3 regions of the Bacillus atrophaeus genome follow, and region 1 is predicted to be linked to each of the others. Evidence: predicted binding sites of a transcription regulator. Region 1 holds the regulator's gene; each other region holds the start of a gene.
What was found. The regulator LexA, encoded in region 1, represses DNA repair genes until DNA is damaged. The targets are predictions, from matches to a motif close to CGAACATATGTTCG.
Positions count from the first base shown of each region.

Region 2: the regulator LexA is predicted to act here: its motif matches at 3,676-3,689, upstream of AAHT65_RS17320 (YolD-like family protein).
Region 3: the regulator LexA is predicted to act here: its motif matches at 2,648-2,661, upstream of recA (recombinase RecA).

Region 1 is NZ_CP154443.1:3,325,422-3,332,069, forward strand. Features, by position in the region: gene AAHT65_RS16740 (poly-gamma-glutamate hydrolase family protein) at 1-741, shown strand, start outside; gene AAHT65_RS16745 (hypothetical protein) at 946-1,086, shown strand; gene AAHT65_RS16750 (prohibitin family protein) at 1,079-1,912, shown strand; gene AAHT65_RS16755 (helix-turn-helix domain-containing protein) at 1,947-2,165, opposite strand; gene AAHT65_RS16760 (YndM family protein) at 2,239-2,688, opposite strand; gene AAHT65_RS16765 (spore coat protein) at 2,811-3,110, opposite strand; gene AAHT65_RS16770 (hypothetical protein) at 3,107-3,304, opposite strand; gene lexA (transcriptional repressor LexA) at 4,158-4,778, opposite strand; gene yneA (cell division suppressor protein YneA) at 4,933-5,244, shown strand; gene AAHT65_RS16785 (YneB family resolvase-like protein) at 5,264-5,914, shown strand; gene AAHT65_RS16790 (DUF896 domain-containing protein) at 5,985-6,218, shown strand; gene tkt (transketolase) at 6,390-6,648, shown strand, end outside.
Region 2 is NZ_CP154443.1:3,493,804-3,500,451, reverse strand. Features, by position in the region: gene AAHT65_RS17340 (RapH N-terminal domain-containing protein) at 546-1,658, shown strand; gene AAHT65_RS17335 (hypothetical protein) at 1,658-1,792, shown strand; gene AAHT65_RS17330 (hypothetical protein) at 2,519-3,250, shown strand; gene AAHT65_RS17325 (hypothetical protein) at 3,327-3,503, shown strand; gene AAHT65_RS17320 (YolD-like family protein) at 3,753-4,085, shown strand; partial or broken gene AAHT65_RS17315 (DNA polymerase thumb domain-containing protein) at 4,078-5,327, shown strand; gene AAHT65_RS21705 (winged helix-turn-helix domain-containing protein) at 5,364-5,669, shown strand; gene AAHT65_RS17310 (adenylate cyclase) at 5,883-6,644, shown strand.
Region 3 is NZ_CP154443.1:3,116,151-3,122,798, forward strand. Features, by position in the region: gene rodZ (cell shape determination protein RodZ) at 1-661, shown strand, start outside; gene pgsA (CDP-diacylglycerol--glycerol-3-phosphate 3-phosphatidyltransferase) at 712-1,293, shown strand; gene AAHT65_RS15890 (competence/damage-inducible protein A) at 1,312-2,562, shown strand; gene recA (recombinase RecA) at 2,734-3,777, shown strand; gene AAHT65_RS15900 (serine hydrolase domain-containing protein) at 4,062-5,291, shown strand; gene rny (ribonuclease Y) at 5,550-6,648, shown strand, end outside.

The DNA.
Region 1 (6,648 bases):
CTACTCCACCGTATGCTCCATTGCTTGAAGCATGTTGATTGTAACATAGTAAAGTATTTCACTTCAACTTATCTTCTGGTAAATATTTCATTGTTTGCGATAATCTTATTTCCGTTTTCTGTCATAGCGGCAGCTGAGGATGAATATGCAAACTTTGAAGAATTAAAAAACAATACAAATCCATCTGATTATGGCATATCAACACAGGAAAGAAACACCAGCGTCTTAGTGTTAGCCATACACGGAGGCGGGATTGAAGGAGGTACAAGTGAATTAGCAAGAGAACTTAGCAAACATCATTCCATGTATTTGTTTGAAGGGTTGATGCCCTCCGGCAATTCCGTTTTGCATATCACAAGCACTCACTTTGATGAACCTGCCTCGCTTACTATGGCCAGAGGACACATGAGTGTTATATCTTTACACGGTTACTCTGCTGATGAAAAAAATATTAAAGTAGGCGGCACTGATCGAAACAGAGCCGCATTGCTGGTGCAAACGCTTCATAAAGCAGGATTTCCGGCGGAATTGCTGAGTGCGCAAGATAAGTACGCGGGAGTCAGCCCAGACAATATAGCGAATAAATCAATATCAGGGTTGAGTATTCAGCTGGAATTGAGCATGGGGTTTAGGAAATCTATGTTTGAAACGTTCTCATTAAAAAGCAGATCCAGCACGCAAAATCAAACGTTTTATAAGTTCACCGAAACTATTTCAGATTTTATTAACGCTCAATATTAAGCCAGCCTCAATTGTATAAAAATAAAACCCAAGCGACTCGACGATTTCTATTTTTTTCGAGTTCACTTGGGTTTTGATACATATAAATGATAAAAATATAAAGTTATGATTTAATTTATGAAACTTTAAGGTCATACGATCGTATATTAAACAGAGTAAGTTATTTTGCTGTCAAATGATAAAGCTGCAAGAGAGGTGAAATATATGAAGGTCATAATTGGTTCCATTATTCTTCTGGTCATTATTGGATTCGGTTTATGGCTTATGTTAAGCCCATTCTTTAAAAAGGTGGGAAGCGGAGCAAGCAAGTTTAAAAAATCATGGGAGGAAGATCGTAATGAATGAAAATAAAAAAAACAGCACAAAAAAGATTATAGGGGGAATTATTGTAGGCGCAGCGTTGATCCTTGGAGGGATTACAGCCTCATTATTTATTGAAAAGATTCCAAACGGCTATGTCGGCGTTGTTTACTCACCGAATGGCGGGGTGAAATCAGAAACGCTTGATCAGGGCTGGCATTTAGTCGGGCTGTTTAATAAAGTTACTGAATATCCGGTGCGTATGCAAACAGTAGACAATGAAGATATTAAAGTAGCAACCTCTGACGGTAAAAACATTTCTATGGATATTGCCTACAACTATGTTGTGCAGCCTGATAAGGTGGTGGAACTGTTCAACAAGTTTGGAGCGGTTGACATTGAGACAATTGAAAATACATACCTCAAAACAAGACTTTGGGATGCCGCTAGAAAATCCATTTCTAAATACTCAGTAATTGATACATACGGTCAGAAATCATCCGAGGCCGCTTCAGAAGTTCAAAAAACATTTGCTGATGATATGAAGGACCTAGGCTTCCTTATCGATGATTTGACGTTAGGTGTTCCTAAACCTGATAAAGCAACACAAGAAGCTATCGACGCGCGTGTGAAATCTTCACAAGAGCTGGAAAGAACACAAACGGAAATCAAAATTGCTGAAGCAGAAGCCAAAAAGAAAAAGATCGAAGCTGAAGGAATCGCCGATTATAACCAAATTATCAAGAAATCGATGTCAGATGAAATGATTAAATACAAATGGATTGAAAAATGGGATGGTAAAACACCAAAAGCGACAGGCACTGATTCATTGCTTCAGCTGCCATTGGATGACGAAGAAGAAAGTAAATAAAAAAAGGAGGCGATTTCGGCCTCCTTTTTGTGTTTTAAGAATTTTCCCAAACAAAAAGATCTTCAATATGGCAGCCGATTGTTTTTGCAACCGTCATAGCAACATTCATTGTCATGGTTGTCTTGATTCCATCTACATAATCGTTCAGCCGTCTTTCACTGAGGTTGGTATTTTCAGCGATGTCAGAAATGGTCATATCGTATTCCTTCAGAACATCTCCTAATCTGCATTTGAGCACTCTATAAACAGGCATTTGTGAACCCCTTTTTTAGACATATTGTAGCATACATGCCGCAGATAAAACATAAGGCTCACGTGATAGAGATTTACTCCTTATGTTTATTAGGAAGGTCTGGAGATAACTCGTCTGACACTTCGGTTTGATATTGCAACCGGCTGTCTCTTGAAGCAAGTTGGTTACGGTAATCTTCATTCAACACATTAGCCAGCAAATATCGATGAAAAAAGTATTCAAATATACCTACACCAAGTGAGGCGATAAGAGCCGCAAAAAATGGAGAAAAATCACCGCCTGTGCGATTGATGAGAAATACCCAGAGGATAATTAACGACAACCCAAAATCAGCGGCTGTAGCAATAAAATTGCTAGTCCTTGGCAATATAAGCATATCCCCTGTTAGATAAGAGATCAGCCCTAAAACAAATGTGATGAATAATACACTTAAAAAAGATACATGATAGATTCTGTCCAAAATGACATATAAAAGGGAAAGGGTCAAAGTGATTTTTGATACGAGTGCAATTATATGTTTCATTTTACCACCTTACTGATTATTTAATGAAAGCACAAACTTATTTTTTCACTTTTTTTATATCCAAATGAATAGAAAAACTGTCGAGAAAGTCTCAGCAGCTTGAATGAAGAGAGCATCCGAATTTAAATTTGAGGCAAGTCTTTAGCTGTTTCAGCGGCCTGAATATCAACGTTTATCTGTTCGGATAAATTTCTGGGGTGATAAAAGCCCTTTGCAACCATGTAATTGAAAATTTGTTCATGAGTATCAATAGCATCGTGCAAATACTCATGTAATGTATCTCTCACTTCCGGAGAAGCCGTCTCGGTAATGGCTATGGCTATATCTTTAATACCAGTTTTTGCTGAAATTAAAAAATCAGTGGCAATGACCTGTTCTGTCATACTGCCCATTCCGGCAAGCTTTTGAAAAAATTCATTCATATTTGTTCACCTCGCTCAGCCAGTAAGCTTTGCAAACGCTCAACCTGCCGTCTTGTTTTTAACGCATCCTGTTCTAAAATGTCTCTTAATTCTTGATCCTGCACTAAACCGGTCATCGTTGAAGACTTAGTCAAACAAAGGTTTTTAAATACAAGCAATTCATGAAGATCTAAAGTCTCATGAAACCCATTCATATAAGTCATTCCTTTCTAAGAAAAGTTAGACAATCAATATTATTTTGAGCAATGGGGGTGCTGCTTAAAACAGGAACTTTGTGGAATGCATTATTTCTGAAGAGAGAAGGATTATTATCAGAAGAAGCAGCTATTTGTGAGATGTATCAGGTTTAACCGAAACTGAGTGCACGTAGTTCATTAGGCAGATGGGGAAAGGGTGGGAGGAGACAACGAATATCAAAGAAGATCATTCACTGTTTACTTTCAGTAGTGCAAATGCCGAAACAATTATCGTAAAGCTGAAGCAGGCTAATTTGGGGAGATATCGGGGGTTTAATTTTACGCTCACAAGTTCTATGATAGGTGAGTTTATTACATTGAATAAACACTAAAAGAACTAATTAAACTATGTACTAAATTTTCAATTTATTTATTATCATCTCGCCCCAAAATATCATAAAACTTGTCACTTCTCACGAACGAAAAGATGAAACAAATTAGAAATAAATTCGACTACTTATAAACAAGGCTGATGATGAACCCTTGACCAAACGTATTTACTAAGTGGTCTTTCTTACACTTAGGATGGGGCTTGTTCTCAAGTGCCAGGATTTATTTCTCGGCAGAGAGACACCAGAAACTCAGAAAAAGTTTCCTTGAGGAAAAATAATTTGTTGACTTCAACTTAAAAATGTAGGATAATAATGGGTGTAAACATGATGTAATTTTTTCCTCCTTTTCAGGTTCGTTTCTAAGCCAGGGCGAACCTGCTTTTTTTATTTTGCTATGAATAAAACCCCCTTTATATAAAAGAAGGGGGTTTTATCTATGAAAAAAACTGCCGAAATGAAGTTCGGCAGTTTAAAAGTTTCTAATGAACGGTTCTGAATACACCGATCACTTTTCCTAGTATACTGACATTCTGTAAAATAATCGGCTCCATTGTTGGATTTTCCGGCTGCAGCCGCACATGAGTATCTTCTTTATAGAAGCGTTTGACTGTAGCTTCATCGTCCTCCGTCATGGCGACCACGATCTCTCCGTTGTTGGCAGTGCTTTGCTGCTTTACAATGACGTAATCTTTATCGAGAATTCCGGCATCAATCATACTTTCACCCATAATCTCAAGCATAAACACGTGCTCGTCCGGCGGAACCATCCGATCAGGCAGCGGGAAATACTCCTCAATATTCTCTACTGCTGTAATGGGGCTTCCTGCCGTTACTTTTCCGATAACAGGCACATTAACAACTTGGCTTTTCGGAATTTGCACTTCTTCTTCATCTAGTATTTCTATCGCTCTTGGTTTTGTCGGATCACGCCTGATCAGCCCCTTCGTCTCTAAACGAGCCAAATGCCCGTGGACAGTCGAACTGGACGCAAGGCCTACAGCCTCCCCAATCTCCCTTACAGAAGGCGGATATCCTTTTGTTTTTACCTCTGCTTTTATAAAACGGAGGATATCAAGTTGCCTTTTTGATAGCTTCGTCATTTTTCGCACCTCTAACGTCGATTTTAAGTAGATTATAGCATGATTTTCCTTACAGTACAAACATAGGTTCGAAAAAAACAATTGACAGAAACATTTGTTCGTATATACTTGAGTTATAAAAAGCGAACAAACATTCTTATCGGAGGTTGTTTTTATGATTAAAGAATTTATTATTTTTGTCGGCCTGTTCACGGGAGTTTTAAGTGCTGTTATTCTTCTTTTATCATTTACAAACAATGATCAAGAGCAAAATCAATATGTTAAAATAGAAGTCCAATCGGGAGATACGCTTTGGTCGTTGGCTGATCAGGTGTCTGATACGAAAAAGATAAACAAAAAGGATTTTATTGAATGGGTAACGGAGGAAAATAATCTTCAGACTTCTGATATACAGGCGGGAGATGTATTAATGCTTCCCTTAAAAAAGGAACATCCTGCTGCATATCAATTGGCAACTGTTAAATAGAGAGGAAAGATAGCAAGAAATGAAGGCGCTCATTTATGCCCGCGTTAGTACAAACAAAGAACAGCAGCAAACCTCATTAAAGCGGCAGGAGGAGGAGCTTGCAGCGATTGCATCCGAAAATGGCATGGAGGTCGTTAAGGTCATATCCGAAAAAGCCAGCGGGTATGAAATGGACCGGGACGGTGTGTTTGAGATGCTTGATGAATTGAAGAAGTCCCATATTGATGCGATTCTCGTTCAAGATGAGACTAGGCTTGGCAGAGGAAATGCAAAAATCGCCCTTCTCCATTGCATTTATCGGGAAAATGTAAAAATATACACGACAGCGCACAGAGGAGAACTTGAGCTGTCCGAAGCCGATTCTATGGTGCTTGAGATCGTCAGCATTGTGGAAGAATATCAGCGGAAGATACATAATATGAAAATCAAAAGAGGAATGAAACGCGCGGTGAAAAATGGGTTTAAACCGCAAAAAAACCTTAAAAACCAACATGAAAACAGCGGGAAAGACAAAATTGAGGTTCCTATTTCAGAAATTGTACGACTGAGAGCCAATAAGCTGACCTTCGCTGAAATAGCCGCTACATTAAGAGGCTTTGGTTATGAGGTATCAAAAGCAACCGTTCACCGGCGCTTTCAGGAATATATGGAGGACGAAACAGACAAATAATGAGTGAATCGTTTGTAAAACCTCTGCTGATTTAGTAGTATAAAGGCAAAATGGAATAAAGGAGTTTAACATGATTTCAAACGAAAAAATTGCCAGAATCAATGAACTTGCTGCAAAAGCGAAATCAGGCGTTATTACTGATGATGAAAAAGCTGAGCAGAAGAAGCTTCGTGAAGAATACCTCAAAGGATTTCGCTCCTCTATGAAAAACACACTGAAAAGTGTTAAAATCATTGATCCTGAAGGCAACGATGTAACACCAGAAAAACTAAAAAGAGAAAAAAGAAATAACAAGCTGCACTAATATAAAAGGAATACGTCAATATCGTATTCCTTTTTGGTATATACTAACAACGTCAGCGTGTGTAAGCGACATTTTTCAACAAGTTTCTCTCAAATTTAAGCTGAAACAGTTGAGAAAAACGCTTCAGAGATTTATGATGAAGAGGTACAACACATATGGAAGGGGATTTTTATGGATACAATTGAAAAGAAATCAGTTGCTACCATACGCACACTATCTATAGACGCAATTGAAAAAGCAAACTCCGGTCATCCGGGAATGCCTATGGGCGCTGCTCCTATGGCATATACGCTATGGACAAAACTTATGAATGTAAGCCCGAAGAACCCTGGCTGGTTTAATCGTGACCGTTTTGTTTTATCTGCGGGACACGGCTCAATGCTTTTATACAGTATGCTTCATTTAAGCGGGTACGATCTCAGTATTGATG
Region 2 (6,648 bases), 170 kb from region 1:
TCCTTTCCTTACTTAGGGGGAGCATCTTTTGATTTTGTAACAGTTTTAATAAAACATTTGTTGTTAAATGATTTAATCCAACAAAGACTAGCAGAAGATTATTACAACATGTGCTGTAAAAGCTTTATAGGTTTTTAAATACGGGCGATCTCTTACAAAGGTGGGAAAGCCCCGTATGGCATCAGTCCGTACCGGACTGCAGGGAGGATAAGGAGTTGACTGATTCACTTCACCAAGACCCTCTTGGTGTGTGAAAAGTTCAAATGCAGGTTCTTTTTTATTTCAAATCCTAAACAATTTATTTGTAATATTTCCAAAGTGGATTCCCCCATTCGGAGTCCGTTTTATTTATATCATGACAATAAAACAATAAGTAGGCGGACTGATTAAAAGAAATAGGGACTTTTCTAGCATGCCATTTTCAAAAAGCCTATTGCGGCATGACGAAAATTTACCGAAAAACACTTTTTATATTATTCCAAATATTTCAAATGTCTGTTATATTGTTTAATAATTCGAAACATTTCAGAAAAGAGGGGATATAAATGGGTACGATCGCACACGAGGTAGTCGCTAATACTTTGAATGAACTTCATGTAGCAATTAAGAAATGTGAGATAGATTTAGCAGAGCAACTTCTTAAGAAAGCCAAGGATTCCTTGAAGCACATGGAGGAAGACGATAAGGTTATCATATATTATCAGCTTTTAGAATCTAGATACCAAATGATGCTTTTTAAAAACAAAGGTAAGGGTCTACCTCCAAATGACTGGAAGGTGAAGAAGCGTGAGATACAAGGTTATAACATAGATTACTTGATCGATTACTATTTTTACCTCTACGAAGCCGAGTATATGTCTTATGTGAAGAACTATGAGCGAGCTATCAGTTTACTTAAGATTGCTGAGAAGAAGCTTTCTAAAATTGATAGCGATATTGAAGCAGCAGAGTTTTACATGAAAACTGCTTCGCTGTATGTGACTCTCCATCAAAGTGCAGTCTCGCTTGGTTATGTCAATGAGGCAATCAATATATACAGTCAGCATGAAGATTACAAACGACACCTTGCAACCTCTTATGTCATTAAAGCTACGAATTATATGCATTTAGGAAAATTCAAAGAATCAGAGGAATACTTTCTTACCACAATTAAGACTGCCAAGGAACTTAAAGATGAGTTTTATGAAGCAATGCAATATCACAACATCAGTATTCTTTATTCCAATTTTGATAAATCTCAAGAATGTATAAATGCAATTAAGAAAGCTGTTAGATGCAATGAATGGCGTGAATCAGCTTACTACATTAACTCCATTTATATGATCGTACGAGAAAGGTTTAAAATAGGCGACAAGGATAACGCCATGTATTATCTTAAAAAAGGGCAAGAAGAACTTAAGTTTAGATCGAATAAAATATACGAAACCAAAATAAATATTATTTATGAACTATATTGCAAAGGGGTAGATGAAAGCATTGACAAATGCAGGGAAAAAGTACAATACTTAGAAGAGAAAGGCGACTTAGATGGAGTAAACGACCTTTCCTTGATCATCTCAAGGCATTATGAGAAGGGTGAACATTACAGAGAGGCTTTGGAATTTGCTTATAAAGCAATCGAAGTCAAAGAGAAAATGAGGAAACTGGAGGGAATTTGATGAAGAAGTTTATCCTTGGCTCAGTCTTAGCGGTAACATTCTTTGGATTATCTTTAAGTCTTGCTACACACGCTAACAGCAGTACAGCAGCATCTGGCGATATGCAGGTCGCAGAGCTTCCGGTAGGGATCTAAGTATAAAAGTGGAGTTAGTAAAAAATGGTTCATGCTGTTGAGTAAATCTCGACAGCCTTTATTTATTTTGAAAAATAATTTGATACAATTAGTCTTAAGAAATAAACAACAGTTATAGGAATACATGTTAAAGGTAAAGCTGGACAAGGAAGCTATTCCTAAGCGAATGAATATAGAATGAGAACACAAAATGAGGCTTGGATGGCTTCATTTTTTTGTGTCTAGGAAAAGAAATTTTTAAAAAAACAAACGATTTTCCGTGATTTTGAGTAGAATTCAGGACTTTAGCCGTTGTTTACAGATAGCTTCTTATTACATGGTTATGGCGAATAATCAGGAGTATAAAAAGCTGTTTATCCAAAAAACATGACGTTTGGTCAATTTTTGCGAAACAGAAGGTTCCGTAAATCATCGCGGTTTTTCTGTCTTTTTGTAATTTAGTCATATACTATCATTTGGAAATTAAGGTATTTAATGAAAGATAAGAGTGTGGTAGGGTTGCGTTAGGAGGTGGTATGTTCTTAAGAGTCTTCTAACTCAGAATGTTGCAATGGCTTTTGGTCTAATTGCTATTGAGAGGAGGAGGTAAATTATTAATTCCTTTGAAGAATAGGATAAATTAATCAATAGGTTGCTTTGTTGTCTTAAACATTTAGGAAGAAATTTGAAACAAAATGAAAAGGGTTTTACAACAAAAAATAGAAGATATATAAGGAGTGTGTCTATATGAAAAAGCTGATTCTATCATTAGTGTTAGCGATTGTATCTCTTGCAGGTTTTAATATGACAACTGCGCATGCAGCATCGTTAAATTCAGCTAAAGAACTCACTAAGCAATTCGTTGCTCAACCTGATTCATGGGATACATTTAACGATGACGAGAAACAAAAGATAATAGAGTTTACTAAGGAACCATCGAAAAAAATCGAACAAAATATCCAGAATAAACTTAAAACAAAGAAAATTAAAATGGAGTCAAAAGAAGCAAGCAGTATTGTTGAAAGTTATGTTAAGACACTAAATGAAGACGATCAGTTAGCATACGTTTCTTCCTTGATTCCTGTTACATTTGAGGAAAATAAAGGCGATGCGGATTTTCAACCTCAAAAAACTGGTAGTAACTGGTTTAGATATGCCATGGTGGGGAAAAATGTTTATGGCAAAAAGCAATTTGAATTTTGGACATACAACGATTGGACTTACAATTGGGTTAAAATTTTATCAATAGCACCTAAAGAAGGACATAAGATTTACTCTGGCGGGTGGTCTTATGTAAACAAATCCGTAGAGGCACATTACGAAACCAATAAGTATGATTATTTTAGAAATATTGAAGGGCACTTCGAATTAAGAGTGGTTAACAGGTGGCAAAAAGCAACTGTACACTTAGATACAAAGATTCGTGCAAATGGAACTAAAAAGCATAGTGGAGACATTCAATGGAGTTGGACAAACTAATTTAAGGAATAATTTAAAAAGATGTTCATAAAGTTTTATGGGCATCTTTTTTTAAAAAGGGAGGTTACAGAATAACATGTTAAGCGTTTTAATTCCTAATTTGTTCATATTAGCTGCTATAGTTCTATTTTTATATTATATGTTTAGCTTGATAAAGGAGAATAAAATTAATCGTAAACAAAACGAAGAATCTCAGCATTTGCTTAGAGAAATATTAAAAGAAATAAAAAATAAAGATTCAAAACATCAATGATAAACTAACAGATTTTAATGAGTATCATAACTATGCAATTATTAAAGATTATCGCGTTAAGATATGCAAAAAGAACTTGATTAAATCAGGTTCTTTTTTTGATAATAACTTCCACACACTTGTTAATCACTTGTAAATTTAGTCTTTGATTGTTACTTTCCAACATTTACATCGAACGATTGTTCTGATTTATATTGAATAAAGAACGTTTGTTCTGTTGATATTAGATCAATAAAGGAGTGATTCAAATTGCTTAGAGATCGAGGGACAATCAAATGGACATCAATGATGCTCCCAGAACATTTAACACAGCTTAAACAAGACTTACTTGATGTATCAAAAATTGAAAAGCCATCATTAGATAATCAACAAATTGAGGAGATGGATATTCTCGTCTCTGAAGCAATGGCACTGAATAAAGAGTTAAAATTTCAACTTTATGAAGATGGGTATGTTAATGAAATGACCGGAAGAGTTCAGTACCTTAACTACGAACAAAAAAAGCTACATGTGAAAGATCAGAACGACCTTAAAATTTACATCACCATGAATGACATCATAGGAGTTGCGTACAATGATTGATTACTCACAATTTCCACGTAAAAATATTCTCTGTGTTGATATGAAGTCGTTTTATGCTTCAGTATCAGCCGTAACTATGGGATTAAATCCAATGACATGCTACTTGGCTGTAGTAGGAAATACGGAGAGACAGGGAAGTGTAGTTTTAGCTGCATCTCCTGCGCTTAAAAAAGATTTTGGAATAAAAACAGGGTCGAGACTATTTGAGATACCTGAAGATCCAAGAATACATATTGTAAATCCGCAAATGAAGCTTTTCATCAGAGTTTCAACTGAGATTACAAAGCTGTTTTACAGATTTGTTCCCGAAAAATGTGTTCACACGTATTCAATTGATGAATCTTTTTTAGATGCAGGAAAAGAAAATCCTGAAGAAATGGCGAAAGCAATACAAAGCAGCATGTGGAGAGAGTTCGGTCTTATGTGCACAGTAGGTATTGGTGACAATATGTTGCTAAGTAAGTTAGCTCTTGATCTAGAGAGCAAGAAAACGAAGAATGGGATTGCACGATGGAGATATGAAGACGTTCCAAATAAGCTGTGGAAGGTTCATCCGTTATCTGAAATGTGGGGAATAGGAGGGAGGATGGAGAGGAATCTAAATCGAATGGGAATATCTACTGTTGGCCAATTGGCTAAATTCCCTTTAGAGCTACTTGAAAAGAAATTCGGAATTATGGGCAATCAGCTTTTTTATCATGCACATGGAATCGATTTATCAGAAATTGGTGCTCCTTTGATGCAAGGTCAGATTAGTTTTGGTAAGAGTCAGATTTTACTGAGAGATTATACAAAGAGAGAAGAGATTAAAGCTGTTCTTTTGGAGATATGTGAGGAAGTCGCAAGAAGAGCGCGGACGCATAATAAAGTAGGGCGTACCATCAGCTTAGGAATCGGTTACAGCAAAGACGAGTTTGGCGGGGGTTTTCACAAGCAAAAACAATTGACGGCTCTACAAATATCACCATGGATATTTATCGATATTGCTTGATGCTGTTTGATAAGTTCTATACAGGCAGAACAGTGAGAAGCATTTCAGTTACTTTATCCAATATTGAGGAGGATGTTAATCAGCAGTTAAGCCTGTTTGAAAAAGACAATGAAAAGAGAAGAAAGCTTGGATTCGTTATGGATGGAATTAGAATCAAATACGGATCAAAAGCTATTCTGAGAGCAGTTTCTTATACACCTGCAGGAACTGCGCTTCACAGAGCTGGGCTTACTGGTGGACACAAATCATAATAAATAAGCACATGGTTAATTCCATATTTTAGTTGATTGCAGACATTCTCAGATTTTCAAATGGAATTGCTCAAAACCTTATATAGAAGGAATGGGTCTTTCATTAATGATGTCTATCATGAAGTTGCAGAAAGATTAAGTTTAACACCAGAACAAAGAGCAATATTGGTAAACTCAAAAGCAGAAAAAAGATACGAATGCTATATTCGAGCGGTAAGGTTATATCTGACTAAAAAACAGTTGGTCGATGGGGAAAAATTACAGATTCAAGGCAAGGAAAAGATAAAATGGAGAATCACTAAATCTGGATTCGATTACATGAAACAAATAAATAAAAGTTGAGATTGAAGCGTTCAACATCTTAAATGTGATTCCATAATATGTTAGAATTTTCCAGGGGTGCGTTTACTGTGACTCTTACTCAGGTGTGATGCTAGGAGCCTAACCCTTCAGGCTTCTAAGCACAAGGGTTATGTCTATTTTTTGTCTATATATTGCAAACACTGTGACTGTATAATTAATTGGATTCTTCTGGGCTTATATGGGGGGTAGTCAATGAGGTTAAGAAAATATGATTACATAGAGAGAAAGAGCAAAGTTGAAGAGATACTGGATGAAAAAAGTGTGATAATTAAAGTAAGTAAGTTCCCTAGAGATGAAAACTTCACTTATACAAATGGCTACAAAGCTTGGGCTGCAGCAATCTTTGTTGATCTTAGAGACTCAACTACGTTGTTTATTAGTAAGAATGATTTAGATGTAGCCAAGGTAATTCGAAGCTTTACTTCTGAAATTATAGAAATACTGCGGAAAGAAACCGGAGATAATCTGAAAGAGATAGGTATACGAGGAGATTGTGTATATGCTATATACTCTGCTCCAACACGAGAGGAGCTATACTATCTAGCTGAAAGAGCCTTTTATATAAATACTTATATGCGCATGTTAAATGATTTATTATCTGAGAGAGATCTACCTAGAATTAAGGCAGGCATTGGTCTCGACGCTTCTGTAACTTTAGCTGTAAAGGCTGGAAGAAAATCTTTTGGCATAAGCAACTTAGTCTGGATAGGAGCATCTGTCGCAAAAGCATCGAAGTTATCAGATTTAGGAAATAAAAATAGTGTAAACCCCATTGTAATGTCAAATGATTTTTATTCGGGTTATATAGAAGTTCAAAAGCGGGTGGATAACAATGTAACAAATCGATGGATTATTGGTAGTTGTCCATTGCTTGGAACCTATTATCATTCTGACATAGTGATATCGGATTTCGATAAGTGGATTGATGAGGGGATGAAGTCTTTACACCAATGATGTA
Region 3 (6,648 bases), 210 kb from region 1:
AAAGCTTTCCGGCATGAAATCGCAGAGAGAGCTGCCAAAGCCCGCCTCTAAAGCGCTGGAAGTCTTGCCGACAATCCTTGTAATCGCAGGAGTCCTTGTTGTTATTGCGATTATTTATGTGGTTGTCCAGCTTACGATGAACAAAAGTAATGACCAAAGTGATGCTGCATCTAAAAAAGCGGTCACGCAAAGCGAAAGCAAATATGAAATTCCAAAGGATTCAACGCTGAAAGATAACAAAAAAAGCAGCAGTGAAACAGACAGTAAAAAAGATACGAAAACATCAAGCGCTAAAAAAGACGACGAAAAGAAAAGTGACAGCGGCAAGCTCAGCATAAAAGCCACCGGCACTGAAGGTTCAGCAACAACATACGAAGTCTCCGGCGCAGATAAGATCGAGCTTGAGCTGGATGCTTCAGACAGCGCATGGATCCGTGTGCGTGATGAAAACAGCAGTTCTCTGAAAGAGGGAACATTGAAAAAAGGCGAGACCTATAAAAAAGACATAACTGATCAAAAACAAGTGGATATTCGTACCGGGTATGCACCTAACCTGAAAATCAAAATCAACGGAGAGGTTCTTTCATATGAACTTGATCCTAAAGACGTGATGGCGCAAACGATTACGATTGTAAATAAAAAGGAAGAAAAGTCATCTTAATCAGCAGATGACTTTTCTTCGCGTCCGAGTATATAAATTGGAGGGGCAATATGTTTAACTTACCGAATAAAATTACACTTTCAAGAATCGCTTTAATCCCCATTTTCATGATTATCATGCTGGCGCCGTTTGAGTGGGGGCATCTTGATCTCGGAGATGAGTCGATTCCGGTCGCACATCTGGTCGGAGCTATTTTATTTATTATTGCATCTACGACAGACTGGGTGGACGGATATTACGCCCGTAAATTAAACCTTGTAACGAACTTTGGAAAATTTCTTGATCCGCTGGCTGATAAGCTGCTCGTATCGGCTGCTTTAATTATTCTCGTTCAGCTTGAGCTTGCTCCTGCGTGGATGGTAATCGTCATTATCAGCCGGGAGTTTGCCGTGACGGGTTTACGGCTCGTCTTGGCGGGAACAGGGGAAGTTGTAGCCGCCAACATGCTGGGGAAGGTCAAAACATGGGCTCAGATCATTGCTGTTTCTGCACTGCTTCTTCATAATCTGCCGTTTGAGCTTGTGTCATTTCCGTTTGGCGACCTTGCGTTATGGGTAGCTGTATTCTTTACGGTCGTATCCGGATGGGAATATTTCGCGAAAAACTGGGAAGCGTTAAAAACATCTAACTAAGAAAGAAGGACAAACATGATGGAGTTAGGAAAAAAAGCAGAAATTATTGCAGTCGGTTCAGAGCTTTTACTCGGCCAGATCACCAATACAAATGCTCAATTTATCAGTAAAGGACTTGCCGAGATCGGCATTAATGTGTTTTATCATACAGCTGTCGGAGACAACCCTGAGCGGCTGAAGCAAGTCATCCGCATTGCTGAAGAACGTTCTGATTTTATCATTTTTTCAGGGGGGCTCGGACCGACGAAGGATGATTTAACAAAAGAAACAATCGCAAATGTGCTGGGCCGGCCGCTCGTTCTTGATGATGAGGCTTTTCAATCAATTGAAGATTATTTCAAGAAAACAAAGCGTACGATGTCACCGAATAACCGTAAACAGGCGCTTGTGATTGAAGGCTCAGACGTATTGGCCAATAAATTCGGCATGGCGCCGGGGATGCTGACAGAGCACGAAGCCCGTCTTTATATGCTGCTTCCCGGGCCGCCGAGCGAACTGCACCCTATGTTTGAAAACGAGGCCAAGCCGCTTCTTCTAGAAAAACTCGGATCAAATGAAAAAATCGTTTCAACCGTTCTCCGTTTTTTTGGAATCGGCGAGTCCCAGCTGGAAGCTGATTTAGAAGATATTATTGATGCACAGACCAATCCGACAATTGCTCCTTTGGCTGCGGACGGAGAAGTGACGCTGCGCCTCACTGCAAAGCATGCGGATGAATCGGAAACCGAGCGGCTGCTAAAAGAGACTGAAGCCGTGATTTTAGACCGTGTCGGAGAGTTTTTCTACGGCTATGATGATACATCTCTTGTTAAAGAGCTTTCAAAAGCGTGCAAGGAAAAAGGAATGACTCTTTCTTCAGCAGAGAGCTTTACAGGCGGTCTGTTCGCTGAATGGCTGACTGATTTAAGCGGTGCTTCGCAATTGTTTGCCGGCGGCGTTGTTTGCTATTCAAATGAGATGAAGCAGCACACCTTGGGGGTAAAGCCTGACACCCTGCAGCAGTTCGGAGCAGTCAGCAAAGAATGCGCGGGAGAGCTTGCCTCGGGGATTAAACGGCTGACGGGCAGTGACATTGGAATCAGTTTTACCGGCGTGGCCGGTCCTGAAGGGCAAGAGGGCCATGCCCCGGGACATGTCTTTATCGGCATTTTCGCGGACGGAAAAGAAGAGGTTCATGAATTTAACTTTGCAGGCTCCAGAACAGGCGTCAGAAAGCGTGCTGCCAAATACGGATGTCATTTAATCCTGAAACTCTTAGAACAAAAATAATGTTTTAGCACATTATCCTCCATGAAAAACCTGTTTTCTTCCGGCCATTATGATATTTTTATAGACAACAGGTTAAGAAAAAATCCGAATATGCGTTCGCTTTTTTCTTGGCAAATGTCTGCAAACAAGGTATAGTATATGTAGTGGCAAGTTAAAGGAGGAAAAAATAGAATGAGTGATCGTCAGGCAGCCTTAGATATGGCTCTTAAACAAATAGAAAAACAGTTTGGCAAAGGTTCTATTATGAAATTGGGGGAAAAGACAGATACAAGAATTTCAACCGTACCAAGCGGCTCTCTTGCGCTTGATACAGCGCTTGGAATAGGCGGGTATCCGCGCGGACGGATTATCGAAGTATACGGACCGGAAAGCTCCGGTAAAACAACTGTTGCGCTTCATGCCATTGCAGAAGTTCAGCAGCAGGGCGGACAAGCAGCGTTTATTGATGCTGAGCATGCATTGGACCCTGTATACGCGCAAAAGCTTGGCGTTAATATTGAAGAGCTTTTACTTTCTCAGCCTGATACGGGCGAGCAGGCGCTTGAAATTGCTGAAGCGCTTGTCAGAAGCGGCGCTGTTGACATTGTTGTCATTGACTCGGTGGCAGCTCTCGTTCCGAAAGCTGAAATTGAAGGAGACATGGGGGACTCACACGTAGGACTTCAGGCCCGCTTGATGTCTCAGGCGCTTCGTAAGCTTTCCGGAGCAATCAATAAGTCTAAAACGATTGCTATTTTCATTAACCAGATTCGTGAAAAGGTCGGCGTCATGTTCGGAAATCCGGAGACAACTCCCGGAGGCCGTGCGCTGAAATTTTATTCCTCTGTACGGTTAGAAGTGCGCCGTGCCGAACAGCTGAAGCAAGGCAACGACGTAATGGGGAACAAAACACGAATCAAAGTTGTGAAGAACAAGGTGGCTCCGCCGTTCCGTACGGCTGAGGTTGATATTATGTACGGAGAAGGGATCTCAAAAGAAGGAGAGATCATTGATCTTGGAACTGAGCTCGATATTGTGCAAAAAAGCGGCTCTTGGTACTCTTACGAAGAAGAGCGCCTTGGTCAAGGCCGTGAAAATGCAAAGCAGTTCTTAAAAGAAAACAAAGATATCATGCTGATGATTCAAGAGCAAATTCGCGAACATTACGGCTTGGATAACAATGGAGTTGCACAAAAGCCTGAGGAAACCCAAGAAGAGCTAGAATTTGAAGGATAAAAACCAATGTAAAAAAGGGCGGAGCGGCGAACTCCTGCCCTTTTTTTGTTTGTCAAATGTAAGCATACAGACGGAAGGCTGGCTGTTCAAATGATGCGAACAAGATGAACTATTTATTGGTGTGGCGTTTGATTAAACAAAGGGTTTATAAACCAATCCTGTCGCCTAAAATATCAAATGATAAAAGAGCATATTTATTTTTAGTTTTTACAACCTTTTTGAAGCTTACTTCGTCTAAAAATATGGTGCCTGCAAATTGAATTTATATTAGGGGGAAAAAACGAATGACGAGCTCGAGAAGCCGCACCAGAGATTCGAAACGAAGACGGAGAAAGCTGAACAAAAGGGGTAAGCTGGCTCTTTTTATATTGCTGATCGCTGTCTGCTGTATCATAATCTGGATAGGAAAAAATCACCAAAACGAGGAACCGGCAAAATCAGCTCCAGCGGCCGAGGACGGTTCTGATAAAAATAAAAAAAATCAGGTTCAAAAGAAAAAAGAAATGAAGAAGAAAAACCAAGATCAGCTTGCAACAGCCGATGATAATAAAAATATCAGCAACTATTTGCAAAGCATTGGATTCAGCGGAACAGCAATGATTGTAAAAGATGGAAAAATCGTGACGAATAAAGGCTTCGGCTATGCAGACCGTGAACACAAAATAACAAACAACCCTGAAACCACTTATTTTGTCGGATCGTCGCAAAAAGCATTAATTGCGACCGCCGTTTTGCAGCTTGAGGAAAAAGGCTTGCTTCGAACGAGCGATCCTGTCGCAGCTTATATAGAGGGTTTTCCGAATGGAAAGCAGATTACTTTAAAAAATCTGTTAACACATACTTCAGGAATCAGGGGGCATATCGAAGCGGAAGGCGCGATTACCCCGGACGACTTGATAAAAGATATTGAAAATCAAGGAATTAAACGGCAGCCAGGCATATGGGATTATCAGGACTCAAATTATTCAGTGCTCGCCTATATTGTTGCCAAGGTGAGCGGGGAGTCGTATGAACATTACATAACAAACCATATTTTCAAACCGGCGGGCATGACGTACGCAGGCTTTTACAAAACGTTTCAAAAACAGCCTTATCCTGCCGTCGGCTACAAATTGGATAAAGGCGGAAATTTAGTGACGCCGCACATACTTGATTTATCCCAGCTGTACGGCGCGGGCGATATATATATGAGTGCATACGATATGTATAAATTTGATCAGGCTCTTGTGGATGGCACTCTTTACTCAAAAGCCAGTTTTGAAAAAATGTTCACCTCCGGAAGCAGTTCGACCTACGGCATGGGGTTTTATGTTGATCCGGGAAGCTACTCCAATCATGGTGTAATGCCCGGCTACAACATTTTAAACAGTTTCAGCCGCTCAGGAAACAAATTTGTTATTTTATTTTCAAATATCCAAAATAATATGAAATTGGGACAGGTAAACAATAAAATGTATCAATTTCTCAATCAAGAAGAGGCTCCTGATTCCCAAGCGGCAAAAACAAATGGATAGTGCGATGCACTTTTATATAGACGGAATAGATATGCCGTTCAATCGTTAAGATGGCAAGCTTGACAAGTATTTCCGACACAATTACAATGAAGTTGTAGTATTTGTTTTTTTAACATGATTGTTAAACCATTTAAACTTGACAAGGGCAGTGAGAAACTCATTCCCTGTGAAGGTTCTGTATGTTGAGAAAACTAGACAATGTACATGCCGACACTTATTTTAGCAACAACCAAGTTCATAGCAAGAGGAGGTGAAAGTATGACCCCAATTATGATGGTTCTCATCTCCATTTTGCTGATTCTACTCGGTTTAGTTGTTGGCTACTATGTTCGTAAAACCATTGCCGAAGCGAAAATTGCGGGCGCACGAGGTGCTGCCGAGCAAATTCTTGAAGATGCAAAGCGCGATGCTGAAGCACTGAAAAAAGAAGCTCTGCTTGAAGCAAAGGATGAAATCCACACACTTCGAATAGATGCTGAACAGGAAGTTCGTGAAAGACGAAATGAGCTTCAAAAACAAGAAAACCGTTTACTCCAAAAGGAGGAAAACCTTGATCGGAAACATGAGGGGATTGATAAACGGGAAGCGATGTTGGAGAAGAAAGATCATTCTCTGAATGAACGACAACAACATATTGAAGAGATGGAAAGCAAAGTGGATGAGATGATTCGTATGCAACAGTCAGAGTTGGAGCGGATTTCAAGCCTCACTCGTGACGAAGCGAAGCAAATCATTCTTGACCGGGTTGAAAACGAGCTTTCACATGACATCGCCATCATGACAAAAGAAACTGAAAACCGTGCAAAAGAAGAGGCTGATAAGAAAGCGAAAAACATTCTTTCGCTCGCCTTACAGCGCTGCGCAGCAGATCACGTTGCCGAAACGACGGTTTCAGTTGTCAATCTTCCAAATGATGAGATGAAAGGGCGTATTATCGGACGTGAAGGGCGTAACATCCGTACCCTTGAAACGCTGACAGGAATTGACCTGATCATTGATGATACCCCAGAAGCTGTCATTCTTTCCGGATTTGATCCGATCAGACGTGAGACAGCGAGGATCGCTCTAGATAAACTCGTTCAGGATGGCCGTATTCATCCGGCACGGATTGAAGAAATGGTTGAAAAATCTCGCCGCGAGGTCGATGACTACATTCGTGAAATGGGTGAACAAACCACATTTGAGGTTGGCGTTCACGGTCTTCACCCAGATCTGATCAAGATTCTCGGCCGCTTAAAGTTCCGTACAAGCTACGGTCAGAATGTGCTGAAGCATTCCATGGAGGTTGCATTCTTAGCCGGTTTAATGGCTTCGGAGCTTGGAGAAGACGCAAAGCTTGCCAAACGGGCCGGACTGC